Regions from separate parts of the Massilia aerilata genome, predicted to be linked through region 3. Evidence: predicted binding sites of a transcription regulator. Region 3 holds the regulator's gene; each other region holds the start of a gene.

Region 1 (4,277 bases), 180 kb from region 3:
AGCATGCGCATGCGGTCTTCCTCGGTGCCGCCCGGTTCCGGGAACAGCGATTCGTTCGGCGGCGCCATCGGCTGCAGCTGCTTCGCTTCCAGGCCCAGGCCGATCACCGGCGCTTCCAGCACCAGCTTGGCCAGGCGCTCCTTCAGCAGGCGCACCAGGTGCTCGTCGCGCCAGGCCGGTTCGGCCAGCGCCACCTCGACGCTGGTCGGCGGACGCGCTTCCCTGCCCCGCTCGTGTTCGAGCTTCAGCACGATGCGCTCGACCGCCAGCTGGCGCGCGCACAGCCAGCCGGTCAGCTGCAGCAGCAGGCGCCGGGCGCCGGCCAATAAGAGTTCGGCGTCGTCGATGCGGTCGAACAGCTCGAGGCGCGCGGCAAAGGTTTCGGGCGCGGCGATCCATTCGTACAGCTCCGGACTCAGGCCGTAGGCGGCGTCCACCAGGTCGAGCAGCGCGCGCCCGCAGCGCCGCTGCAGGCCGGGCCGCGGCAGGCGCCGCAGCTCGCCGAAGCTGGCGCAGCCGATGCCTTCGAACCAGGCCGCGTAGGGGCGCGCCGGCGGCGCCAGCAGCACCTCCAGCAGGTCGAGGCGGCGCACCAGGGTCGGCATCTTGACGGTGCGCCGGTAGCGCATGCTCCGGCCGTCCGTACTGCCGCTGCCGGCGCGCGCCAGCAGCCAGGCGCCGCGCGCGGTCGGGGCGCAGCCCAGCGAGGCGGAAAAGCCCAGCGCGCGCACGTTCTCGCGCACGCGCCGGCACAGCGCGCGCACGCCGCCGAACAGGCGCAGGCTGGCGCCGACGTCCATCAGCAGCGTGCCCTCCTCGGCCTCGGTCACCTGCGGCGTGTACTGCAGCATCGCCATCGCCACCGCGTACAGGGCCTCGGCCTCGCGCGGCGGCGAGCGCTCGTGGACCTGGGCCTCGGGCATCAGCATCAGCACGCCGCCGCGGCGCATGCCGGGCTGCACGCCGGCGGCGCGCGCCACCGGGGACGCCGCCAGCACCCGCTCCTGCTCGAGCACGACGCTGCCGGCGTCAGTGCACCAGCTGGGACTGAATACTTCCAGCGGGAGCCGGGGCAGTGACAGGCCGATCCACAGGCGCATGGCGGGGAATGTGCGTTTGAATGAGGTTGGAGGAAAGCGGCAGGAACAGCGGCGCATCGCGCTGCGGCCCCCGGCGCTTGACGAAGTCGATCTCGATGCCGCCGGCCTGGGGCCGCAGCGCCAGGCGCAGCGGCGCCGGCGAGGCATCCTGCCCAGCCGCCAGCGGACGCATCATGAAAAACAGGGTCTCGCCGCCCTGCGCGGCCAGGTGCAGGCGGCGCAGGCTGTCGCTGCGCACCTGGTTCTGCCAGAACAGGATGGCGCCGCAGCTGCCGCTGCGCAGCACCTGCTCGGCCGCCCACAGCGCATCCGCCGTGCGGCTGGTGCGCAGCCAGATCAGTTGCGAAGGCGGCACGCCCAGCGCGGCCAGGGCCAGCGCCTGCGGCGGATGGGGCGGCTGCAGCAGCACGATGCGGCGCGCCGCCACCGCCGCCAGCGCGGGGCGCAGCAGGCGCATTTCGCCGATGCCGGGCTGCTGCAGCAGCAGGTCGACCAGGGCGCCGGTCGGCCAGCCGCCGCCGGGTAATTGCGCCGACAGGGCCGCATGGCCGGTCTCGACGCAGCGTGTTGAAGAACGCGCCAGCTGCGAGGCGCGCCAGAGCGACGGATGCAACGATTCCGGCGCTGCTGGAATGGAATCTGAGCAGTTGATCATAGTGATGCTAAGAAATACTGTATGTTTATACAGTACTCTTCTCATCAGCTTTTGACAAGGTTTATCTTTTGTAACGAATCAAGGATGACTTGCTGGCGCTCGCCCTAAACCCCCATCCGTGGGGCTGCACGGCGCCGCAGCCGCGCCCTAGACTTGCGGCATCCCCTTCGTGCAACCTGGACCCATCCACCATGACCTCCCTGATCAATCTGCTGATTGCCTCCTACCTCGCCATGAACCCCTCGCCCGCGCAGGCCGCCACTGCCAGCCTGGCAGCGCCGCCGGCCGCCAAAAGCGCCGACAGCCAGCAAAAGGCGGCTTTCAAGGAAATGCTGGACGAGACCCGGAAGATCAACGAGCTTTGCACGCGCGACCACTTCGGCAAGGCCTGCATCGCGGCCCAGGAACAGTTCCAGCGCAAGTTCCTGAAGCAGGCGCCGAAGTACGATCCCGCCGTCCTGGGTGCCGGCGCCACCCTGCAGGCGAAACAGAGCCGGTAAGCAATTTAGGCAGGTCTGCCGCCCTGCCGGGTTATCATGACGGCATCAGTTCGTCATCACAGGCCCATGTTCAAGACTCTCGACAAGCAATTCCGGCAGTCCCCAGTTTTCGATCGCCCATCCCTTGCAGGCCGCCTCGGCTTCGGCCTGTCCCTGTTCGCCGTGCTCCTGCTGCTGTTCTGTCTCAGGCCGCAGAACAAGGTCGGCGATTATCTCGAATACGGGGCCATGACCATCGCCATCGCCTCGCACGGCACGCCGGCCATCAGGCTGTCGGATGTCCAGGAGGCCCAGCGCCTGAATCCGGAACCCCGCATTTCTGCGCAATATGCGGAACTGGAAAAAGGCATCCGCAAGAATGCCGACACGCCCTTCCCCGCCTTCTATCACGGACGCGACGGCAGCTATTACTCGATCCATTTCTTTGCCTATTCGGCACTCGCGGCGATACCTTTTGCCGCCTTCAAGGCGCTCGGCATCCCCCCTTTCAAGTGCTACCAGTTCGTCAACCTGGCCTTCATCTTCATCCTTGGCCTGGCCTGCTTCGAGTTTTTCAGGTCGAAGCAGCGCGCCGCGCTCGCGCTCGGACTATTCGCCTTTTGCGGCGGCCTGCTCTACTGGGACTGGAGCAGCCCTGAAGCCATGACGGCGGCCGCGCTGCTGACGGGACTGCTGCTGTATTTCAGCGGCGCGCCGATTGCGGGCGGCGTGCTGGCCGGCCTCGCCTCCATGCAGAATCCGCCGCTGGTTTTCTTTGCCGGCTTCGCCCCCTTCCTCGCCTACGCCTACAAGCGGACCATGCCCTCGGCAAGGGAAGCTGTGTCGCTCGCCATCGTGGCCCTGCTGTTTTCCCTGCCGGTCCTGTTCAACCTGGCCAAGTTCGGCGTGCCCAGCCTGCTGGCGGCGGCCACCACCGAAACGCGCCTGATCAGCGGGATCCGCCTGTACTCCCTGTTTTTCGACCTCAACCAGGGCATGGTCATCGGCGTTCCCGCGCTGTTCGCCGCGCTGGCGGCCATCCTGCTGTTCGGGAAGCCGATGCCGATACGGCTGCTGGCTTGCGGCGCCGTGCTGTTCTCGCTTGCGCTGGCGCTGCCCGCGCTGACGGCCCAGAACTGGAACTCCGGCGCGGCGGGCATGATGCGCTACGCCTTCTGGGCCGCCATGCCGATCCTGTTCGCCTGCCTGCTCTACGCGCGCGACCACAAGGTCCCCACGTCCCTGATCCTGGCACTGATCCTGGTGCAGGCGGGCGTCTCCTGGATGGAGCGGCGCTACAGCCACGTCGAATTCAGCCCGGCCGCCAGATACGTGCTCGCGCATTTTCCGGCGGCGTATAACCCGCCCATCGAAATCTTTTCGGAGCGCCTGCGCAACCAGGAAGCGTTCACGCCCCGGGACAGCGTTCTCACTTACACCGTGGGCGGCCAGGTCAAAAAAATCGCCATCAATCTGGAGAACAAGCAGACCGGCCTGACGCTCTGCGGCAAGAACAGGGAGCTGGCCCCCGATACGCGCTTCACAAGCGCCGACGATGGCTGGTCTTACCTGAATGGCGCCCCGGTCTGCAATCCGATGCTGACCGAAGATGCCGCCTATGGCGCCAGGGATTTCGCGGATGCCGCCGCCCTCAAATTCACCCAGGGCTGGGGCAGCGTGGAATTCGGCGGCGCCAACTGGGACGGCATCTGGACCGTGGCCCCCGTCGCGCGATTCGAGCTCACGCCGCCCTCGAACCTGCCGTATAAAACCCTGAGCATCCACGGCCAGTATGTCGCCCCCGGCATGGAAACGGAGGTGTCGGTGAACGGCGTCCACCTGGGACGTTTTGCGCTGGACCGCGGCCTTCCGATTCCCGTGAAAGGCGCCCTGCGAAACCATGAAGGACGATCCATCGTCGAGTTGCGCAATGTGCCAATAAAAAATCCTGCCCCGGCAAGCGGCGATCCAAGGCAGCTGGGGTTCTTCGTCACCAAGATCGTATTGCGCGGAGCCCAGCCATGACCACCACCATGCAAACCA
Region 2 (4,277 bases), on a different contig from region 3:
CATCGTGGTTTCCCACAGCTGTTCGGCGTTCATCTCGCCCAGGCCCTTGAAGCGGGAGATGCCCCACACGCCTTCCTTCAGGCCTTCCTTTTTCAGCTTGTCCTCGATCGCCAGCAGTTCGCCGCCGTCCAGCGCGTACAGCTTCTGGATCGGCTTCTTGCCGCGCGCCGGCACGTCGACGCGGAACAAAGGCGGACGGGCGATGCAGACGTGGCCGTTGCGGAACAGGGCCGGAAAATGTTTAAAGAACAAAGTGAGCAGCAGTACCTGAATATGGGAGCCGTCGACGTCCGCATCGGAGAGGATGCAGATCTTCCCGTAGCGCAGGCCGGACAGGTCGGGATTGTCGTCCGCGCCGTGCGGATCGACGCCGATCGCCACCGCGATGTCGTGGATTTCGTTGTTGGCGAACAGGCGGTCACGGTCGGTTTCCCAGGTGTTCAGCACCTTGCCGCGCAGCGGCAGGATGGCCTGGAATTCCTTGTCGCGGCCCATCTTCGCGGAACCGCCCGCCGAGTCGCCCTCGACCAGGAACAGTTCGTTGCGGGTGATGTCGGTCGATTCGCAATCGGTGAGTTTGCCCGGCAGGACGGCCACGCCCGAGGACTTCTTCTTCTCGACCTTCTGCAGCGAGCGCAGGCGGCTTTGCGCCTGCTTGATCACCAGCTCGGCCAGCTTCTTGCCGTAGTCGACGTGCTGGTTCAGCCACAGTTCGAGCGGCGGCTTGGTAAACGTCGAGACCAGCTTCACGGCGTCGCGCGAGTTCAGGCGCTCCTTGGTCTGGCCCTGGAACTGCGGGTCCAGCACCTTTGCCGACAGCACGAACGAGACGCGCGCGAACACGTCTTCCGGCAGCAGCTTGACGCCCTTGGGCAGCAGCGAGTGCATCTCGACGAAGTTCTTCACGGCGCCGAACAGGCCGTCGCGCAGGCCGGATTCGTGGGTGCCGCCGCTGACCGTCGGGATCAGGTTGACGTAGGATTCGCGCACCACGGCGCCTTCCTCGGTCCAGGCCACGACCCAGGCCGCGCCTTCGCCTTCGGCAAAGCCTTCATCGCCTGCGGCGGCATATTGCGCGCCTTCGAACAGCGGGATCACGGTCTGGCCCTGGCCCACGGTCTGGGCCAGCGCTTCGGTCAGGTAGCCGCGCAGGCCTTCGTCGTAGCGCCAGGTTTGCACGTCGCCGGTCTTGCCGTTGGTGAGCGTGACGGTCACGCCCGGCAGCAGCACGGCTTTCGAGCGCAGCAGGCGCTGCAGCTCGGTCATCGGGATGTTGGGCGAGTCGAAGTATTTCCCGTCTGGCCAGGCGGTGACGCGGGTGCCGTTCTTCTTGCCGCCGCGCTCGGGTGGAGCGGAGCTCAGGGGCTCGACCACGTCGCCGGCTTCGAAGGCCAGGTGGTGCACGCCGTTGCCCTGGTCATCCTTGCGCCAGACGGTGATCTCCAGGCGCTTCGACAGCGCGTTGGTGACCGACACGCCGACGCCGTGCAGGCCGCCCGAGAAGGCATAGGCGCCGCCCGAACCCTTGTCGAACTTGCCGCCCGCATGCAGGCGCGTAAACACGATCTCGACGGTCGAGACGCCTTCCTCGGGGTGGATGCCGACCGGGATGCCGCGGCCGTCGTCTTCGACCGTGATCGAGCCGTCCGGGTTCATCGTCACGGCGATGTTCTTGCAGTGGCCGCCGAGCGCCTCGTCCGAGGCGTTGTCGATCACTTCCTGGATGATGTGCAGCGGGTTTTCGGTGCGCGTGTACATGCCCGGGCGCTGCTTGACGGGCTCCAGTCCCTTGAGGACCCGGATGGATGATTCGCTGTAGTCGGTTGCGGTTTTCTTGGTGGCCATGCTGAATTTGTGTAATCGAATGCCTGCGCATTCTATCTTGTCGCGCGGCAATAAGGACGCACAGCGACGTGGCAAAAGGCGCCAGTGTCGGTGCTTACGCGCGTTTTGGGAAGAGTGGCTGGCGCAACACTGTATGGAAATACAGTATTTTTGCCTGTCGTGCGGAAGTTTGCAAGCACTGAATCGTCAGAATCTGCAGAATGTGCCAATGCGGCGAATCGTGCGCGCCTATGGCAGGGCTATAGTTATTTCATGGCAGAGGACAATGAAAATCATGAAACTGCCGGCCCGCCGCGCGTGCCGGACCGGCGCGCCACCGGGGGCGGCTCGCGCTACCTGCGGCAGGGCGACACCCCCCTGAACCTGGCCGGCCGCGTGCTGCGTTCGCGCTGGCGCGCCCTCAGCGACCGCTTCAGCCGCGACTTCATGCGGCGCACGCTGCGCATCGGGGTCTCGGCCCGCATCTTCCATCCGGAGCCCGGCTCGACCGGCCTGCGCAGCAAGAACCTGCAATACCTCGAGGAGTCGATCGCGCAATGGGTGATGTCGCGCGACGTGCTGGTCTTCATGGTGCCGACCGTGAACACCGGCGGCCTGCTGCATCCCTCCAACATCACCATGCGCCATTACGCACGCCACCTGGACGGGCTGGTGCTGCAGGGCGGGGCGGACGTCTCGCCGATGACCTATGCGGAAGCGCCCACGCGCCCCGAATGGAACGGCGACCGCGCGCGCGACGTGTACGAGCTGGAACTGCTGCACGAATTCGTCGACGCCGGCAAGCCGGTGCTGGGCATCTGCCGCGGTTGCCAGCTGATCAACGTCGCCTTCGGCGGCACCCTCTACCAGGACGTGGCCACCAACGTGCCCGAGGCCCAGGCCCACGTCCACGAAGACTACGACGCCCACCGCCACGCCATCGTGTTTCCGCAAGGTTCTTCGCTCGGGAAGATGTTCCCGGACCAGAAGCGCCCGATCGTGAACTCCATCCACCACCAGGCCGTCAAGGACCTGGGGCGCGACATCCACGTCGAGGCGATGTCGGACCCGGATGGGATCATCGAAGCGATCCGCTACCAAAGGGCGCCGTTCGTGATGGGGCTGCAGTGGCATCCGGAGTTCCACCGGGCGAAGGGGACGGAGCTGCTGGATTGTACGCCGGTGCTGGATGAATTCCTGCGGGCGGCGCGCGAGACGCGGCTTTAGGGCTGCTGCCCGGCCAGCTTCAGGCGTACCTCGAACTGGCTGCCATGGCCGCCGCTGCTGGCGCTCACGCTCCCGCCATGCGCCTCGACCAGGCTTTTTACCAGCGCCAGGCCCAGTCCGAGTCCGCTATTCTTGCTGTCCGATGAGCGTTCCGCCTGGGTGTACAAATCGAAGAGATGGGGCATCAGGTCCGGCGGAATGCCAATGCCGTTGTCGGACACGCGCATCAGCAGCCAGCCGTCGTCCGACTGCATGCTCAGCTCGATCCTGCCGCCATCGGGCGTATAGCGGATGGCATTGCCGAGCAGGTTGGCGACGATCTGGACCAGGCGCGTACGGTCGCCCTCGACGGTCCAATCCTGCAAGGCATCCGGCTGGCTGACGGTATGTCCCTTGGCACGCGCCGCCGGCGCGTGCTGCTCGAACGCCGCGTCGACCACCTCGCGCATGCCCACCGGGGCGCGGCTGATCGACACCAGGCCGCGGCTGACACGCGAGACGTCCAGCAAGTCCTCGACCATGCGGCTCATGTGGCCGGTCTGGCGCTTGATGAGCTGGCCGAGCCTGACGCCCTGGCTGGGGTTGTCGGGACTGCTTTCGAGCAAGTGCGCCGCCATCGATACCGCCGAGAGCGGGCTGCGCAATTCATGGCTGAGAATGGAAAGGAACTCGTCCTTGCGGCGGTCGGCCGATACCAGCGACTGCGCCTTTTCGTTCAGGAGCACGTTCAAGGCCTCGACCTGGCGATTGGTGGCTTCGAGGCGGGCGGACATTTCCAGCAGTTCGGCCTGCTTGGCCTGCAAGGCAGCCAGCGCGTCGGTCAGCTCGCGGTTCTGCTGATGGGCTTCCGACAGCGCGACATTGCTCGGCAACTCCCCCAGCTGCGACAAGGCCGTGTCGATGGCGCCCGCATCCAGCACCGGCGCCTGGGCCGCAAAGGCTTTTACCAGCACGATATGGGTGCCGTGGCTGCCGCTGTCGATATCGCAACGGTCCATCAGGCGGCGCGCGGCCGGGATGCCGCCGCTTTTGACACCATGCGAGGCGCCGTCTTCCCCCAGGATGCGGTCGAGCGTGGCAATGCCTGCGCCCTGGTCGTCGATGGTGACCACCAGCGCCTGGCGCGAACCCAGGCGCCCGATGAAGAAACGCACCTTGCCCCCGGCAGCGTAGACCAGGGCATTCCTGGCAAGTTCGGACACCGCGGTGGCGATACGTGTCTGCTC
Region 3 (4,277 bases):
CTATTATCGTTTCGTTTGACCAAACTTTTCGGGAAAGGGGAGACGATGAAACGACTTGCATTTGCCGTGCTGATGCTGGCGGCCGGGATGGCCTCGGCCAACGAACTGGGCGATGCCGAAAAAGCCTTGCGTGCGAAGGAATACGACAAGGCCTTGCCGATCTATACGAAGCTGGCGAATGCCGGCAATGCCGAAGCGCAGTTCCGCCTGGGCGAGATGTACTGGTACGGCGACGGCGCCGCGGTCGACATGGCCAAGTCGCAGGCCTGGCTGCAGAAGGCCGCGGCGGGCGGCCATGGCGGCGCGAAGGAGACCCTCGACATCCTCAAGCAGCGCGAGCAGCGCGCCGCCGACATCGCCTTCTGGACCAGCGGCTACAAGGGTGAGGACCTGGTCTCGGGCAAATATGCCTGCCCGGCGCCGAAAATCCCGACTGTCTCGAAAACCAACGACGAGATCAACCGGATCCAGGCCGAGATCGCGACCTGGGAGACCTGCTACAACGATTTCGTGGCCAGCGTGAACCAGGTGCCGCCGGGCGTCAAGCGGATCCCGGCCGATGTGGTCAAGCTGATGAGCCCGAAAGAAGTGGAGCAGGCCGGCGCCCACGTCGACGACGCCACCGTCAATGTGATCAGCCGCCGCCAGGCCGAGGCACTGGCCTTTACCGGCGACCGCGACGCCTGGTTCACATCGACCCAGCAGTTCGTGGCGGACGCCAACGGCAAGGCCGAGTCGGGCAAACGGCTTCTTGAAGAGGAGCAGCGCCGCCTGCGCGAGGAAAACGAGACCTACCAGAGGAACAACCAGAAAGGTGCAAGTTTCAACATGGGTGGCAAAAAGTAACAGCCGGTTGAGCTGGCAGGGCTGTGCGGGTATGATGGATTTCCTTTATCACAGCCTTGTTTCCATGAAGACTCTCCTGTTTTGCGTGGCCCTGCTGGCGGCCGGCGCCGCCTGCGCCGACGAGCTGGCCGATGCGGACGCCCTGTTCGCCAAGAAAGCCTATCCCGAAGCCCTGCAGAAATACACCAGGCTGGCGAACGCCGGCAACGTGACGGCCCAGCAGCACCTGGGCGAGATGTATTTTTACGGCGAAGCCGGTGAAATCGACATCGACAAGGCGACCGGCTGGTTCCGCAAGGCGGCCGCCAAGGGCAATGCCACCGCCATCGCCTCGCTCGAGATGATCAAGCAGCGCGACAAGCGCCGCGCCGATCTCGATTACTGGATAGAGAAATACGACGGCGCCGACGTCCGCACCGACGAGTACCGCTGCCCGGCGCCGCGCTTCCCGGCGGTGTCGCGCCAGACCGAAGAGATCGACCGCTACAGCGCCAAGATGCAGGCCTGGCAGGCCTGCTACAACCGCTACGCCGAGCACCTGAACGCCGTGACCCCGCTGACCAAGCGCATCCCAGAGGACATCAAGGGGCTGCTGACCAAGGCCGAGCTGGAGAAGGCCACCGCCCATATGAACGCGGTGCAGGAAGGCCTGTCGGAAGACGTCAAGATCAGCGCGCGCATGGTCGTGGCCGACTTCACGGCCTGGCGCGACGCCACCGACGCCTACGTCGCCCAGCACAACGAGATCGTCAAGAATGCGCCGACCCCCGAGCGAGAGAAGGAGCTGGAGGCGCGCAAGGGCAACTATGCCCCTCCCGGCAAGTAAGGACGGCCGCGCACAATGAACAACGCCCCGCCGGCGTAAGCCGGGCGGGGCGTTTTGCCATCTGGCAAAATAATTTCAGTGCCGGCGCAGCTCTCAGTTCAATGCCACGAACGCAGCAGGCCGACAGCCAGGCCTTCCAGCGCGAACTCGTCGCTGTGCGGATCGACCGTGATGACGGAGAAGTCCGGGTTTTCCGGCAGCAGTTCGATGGTGCCGCCGGTCTTGCGGTAGCGCTTGACGGTGACTTCATCGCCGATACGGGCGACCACGATCTGGCCGTTCTTGGCCGAATCCACTTTCTTGACCGCCAGGAAGTCGCCGTCGCAGATGCCGGCGTCGCGCATCGACCAGCCCTTCACCTTCAGCAGGAAGTCGGGCTTGGCCGAGAACATGGCCGGGTCCACCGAGTAGGTGGTCTCGACGTGTTCCTGGGCCAGGATGGGCGAACCGGCGGCCACGCGGCCGACCAGCGGCAGCGACATCAGCAGGGCGGCCGGGACGGCCGGCACCGTTGCCGCTTCGGCCCCGGTGCTGTTGCCCACCAGGCGGATGCCGCGCGAGGTGCCGGGAGAAATTTCGATCGCGCCCTTGCGCGCCAGGGCTTGCAGGTGTTCCTCGGCGGCGTTGGCCGAGCGGAAGCCAAGCTCCTGCGCGATTTCGGCGCGGGTGGGCGGGAAGCCGGTGTTGTCGATGGCTTCCTTGATCAGGTTGAGGATCTGTTCTTGCCGTGCGGTGAGCTTGAGCATGTTCGAGTAAGTGTAAGTAAAGGAGCGTCTGAGCGACACCCGACACCCTGTATTTTTGTACAGTATTGCGCCGGGCGCAAGGGGAATCCGCCGCTTTCGCCGCTTTTTTTTGCTGGGCGGGTACAGCCGATAACCTGCAGGCAAGGCGCACGGCAGCCGACGCTGAAGATGGTGATTGAGCTCTTGACGTTTTTACGGTTATAATGTCGGGCTTTCCCTTCCCACACTCGTCTTGACGCCGAGGTGGGCATTTGTTTAAACGTCCTTAAGGAGTGTTGCATGCGTCATTATGAAATCGTGTTTATCGTCCACCCGGACCAGAGCGAGCAGGTCCCGGCGATGATCGAGCGCTACAAGACCACGGTCACCTCGCGTGGCGGTAACATCCACCGTGTCGAAGACTGGGGCCGCCGTCAAATGGCTTACCAGATCCAGAAGCTGCCGAAGGCACACTACATCTGCATGAACATCGAGTGCGACAACGAGACCCTGGTCGAGCTGGAAACCGCATTCAAATTCAATGATGCCGTGCTGCGTCATCTGACCGTCAAGATGAAGAAGGCTGAAACCGCACCGTCGCCGATGATGAAATCGGTCCAGCGCGAAGACGCAGCCAAGAGCCACCGTGCCGAGCAGGCTGCTGCTCCGGCCGCTGCTGCTTAATTTCTTCGGAAAGTGAAGCGCAGAGGGCAGTGAACGCGTTGTTGCTGGTTGCAAGCATCGCCGAGCGCGATACCTTGCGATATACCCCGGCCGGCATCCCCATCGTCAGCGGCATCCTGCAACATGGATCGCAGCAGACCGAGGCAGGGATTGCCAGGCAGGTCGAGTTTGAGATTTCCGCGCTGGCCGCGGGCGATATTTCAAGCCGGTTTGCCGATGCCGAACTGGGCGCCGTCTACCAGTTCAAGGGTTTCCTCGCGAGGAAGAACCGCAACAGCAAAGCCCTGGTGTTTCACATCATTGAATTCATTTAGATTAGATACAGGAGCCAAAAATGGCATTCGGTAAAAAGTTCGACAAAAACAAGGCCAAAGAAAAACTGAAGCGCAAACAGCAGAACCCGCTGTTCAAGCGCAAGAAATTCTGCCGCTTCACCGCTGCAGGCGTGGAACAGGTTGACTACAAAGACGTCGACACCCTGAAGGATTTCGTCCAGGAAAACGGCAAGATCATGCCGGCACGCCTGACCGGTACCAAGGCGCACTACCAGCGCCAAGTGGACACCGCCATCAAGCGCGCCCGCTACCTGGCCCTGCTGCCGTACACCGACCTGCACAACGCTTAATCGTCGGTCACGACACGTATACTGGAGAATAATATGCAAATCATCCTGCTGGAAAAAGTCGTCAACGTCGGTAACCTGGGCGACGTGGTCAAGGTCAAGGACGGTTACGCACGTAACTTCCTGATCCCGCAAAAGAAAGCCCGCCGTGCAACCGAATCGGCCGTGGCCGAATTCGAAGTCAAGCGCGCCGAACTGGAAAAGGCAGCCGCCGAGAAGCTGGCAGCCGCACAAGGCCAGGGCGAGAAGCTGAACGGCATGACCATCACCATCGCCCAGAAAGCCGGCGTCGATGGCCGCCTGTTCGGTTCCGTGACCAACTTCGACATCGCTGAAGCCCTGAGCAAGCAAGGTTTCGCCGTCGAGAAGGCCAACGTCCGCATGCCGACCGGCCCGCTGAAGACCACCGGCGAGCACCCGGTTGCCGTCGCCCTGCACACCGACGTCGTTGTCGACGTGACCGTGTCCGTGGTTGGCGAAGCTGCTTAATTAAGCAAGCTTAAGTAACACCCGTCGTCCCCGCGCAGGCGGGGATCCAATTTTGCCGGCGCTAACGTAGCGCAAACAGAACTGG

What was found. The regulator LexA, encoded in region 3, represses DNA repair genes until DNA is damaged. The targets are predictions, from matches to a motif close to ACTGTATNNNNATACAGT.
Region 1: imuA (translesion DNA synthesis-associated protein ImuA) is a predicted target of LexA. The motif match lies at 1,772-1,789, and genes of this name have one in related genera.
Region 2: ACFPO9_RS24335 (DNA topoisomerase IV subunit B) is a predicted target of LexA. The motif match lies at 1,974-1,991, and genes of this name have one in related genera.

The regions. Positions count from the first base shown of each region.
Region 1 is NZ_JBHSMZ010000004.1:301,673-305,949, reverse strand. It holds gene ACFPO9_RS06155 (Y-family DNA polymerase) at 1-1,100, opposite strand, end outside; gene imuA (translesion DNA synthesis-associated protein ImuA) at 1,030-1,755, opposite strand; gene ACFPO9_RS06145 (hypothetical protein) at 1,947-2,255, shown strand; gene ACFPO9_RS06140 (hypothetical protein) at 2,322-4,259, shown strand; gene ACFPO9_RS06135 (putative Na+/H+ antiporter) at 4,256-4,277, shown strand, end outside.
Region 2 is NZ_JBHSMZ010000024.1:189,705-193,981, reverse strand. It holds gene ACFPO9_RS24335 (DNA topoisomerase IV subunit B) at 1-1,845, opposite strand, end outside; gene ACFPO9_RS24330 (gamma-glutamyl-gamma-aminobutyrate hydrolase family protein) at 2,098-3,051, shown strand; gene ACFPO9_RS24325 (ATP-binding protein) at 3,048-4,277, opposite strand, start outside.
Region 3 is NZ_JBHSMZ010000004.1:482,006-486,282, forward strand. It holds gene ACFPO9_RS07050 (SEL1-like repeat protein) at 46-846, shown strand; gene ACFPO9_RS07055 (tetratricopeptide repeat protein) at 911-1,672, shown strand; gene lexA (transcriptional repressor LexA) at 1,771-2,418, opposite strand; gene rpsF (30S ribosomal protein S6) at 2,698-3,081, shown strand; gene priB (primosomal replication protein N) at 3,111-3,395, shown strand; gene rpsR (30S ribosomal protein S18) at 3,416-3,706, shown strand; gene rplI (50S ribosomal protein L9) at 3,740-4,192, shown strand.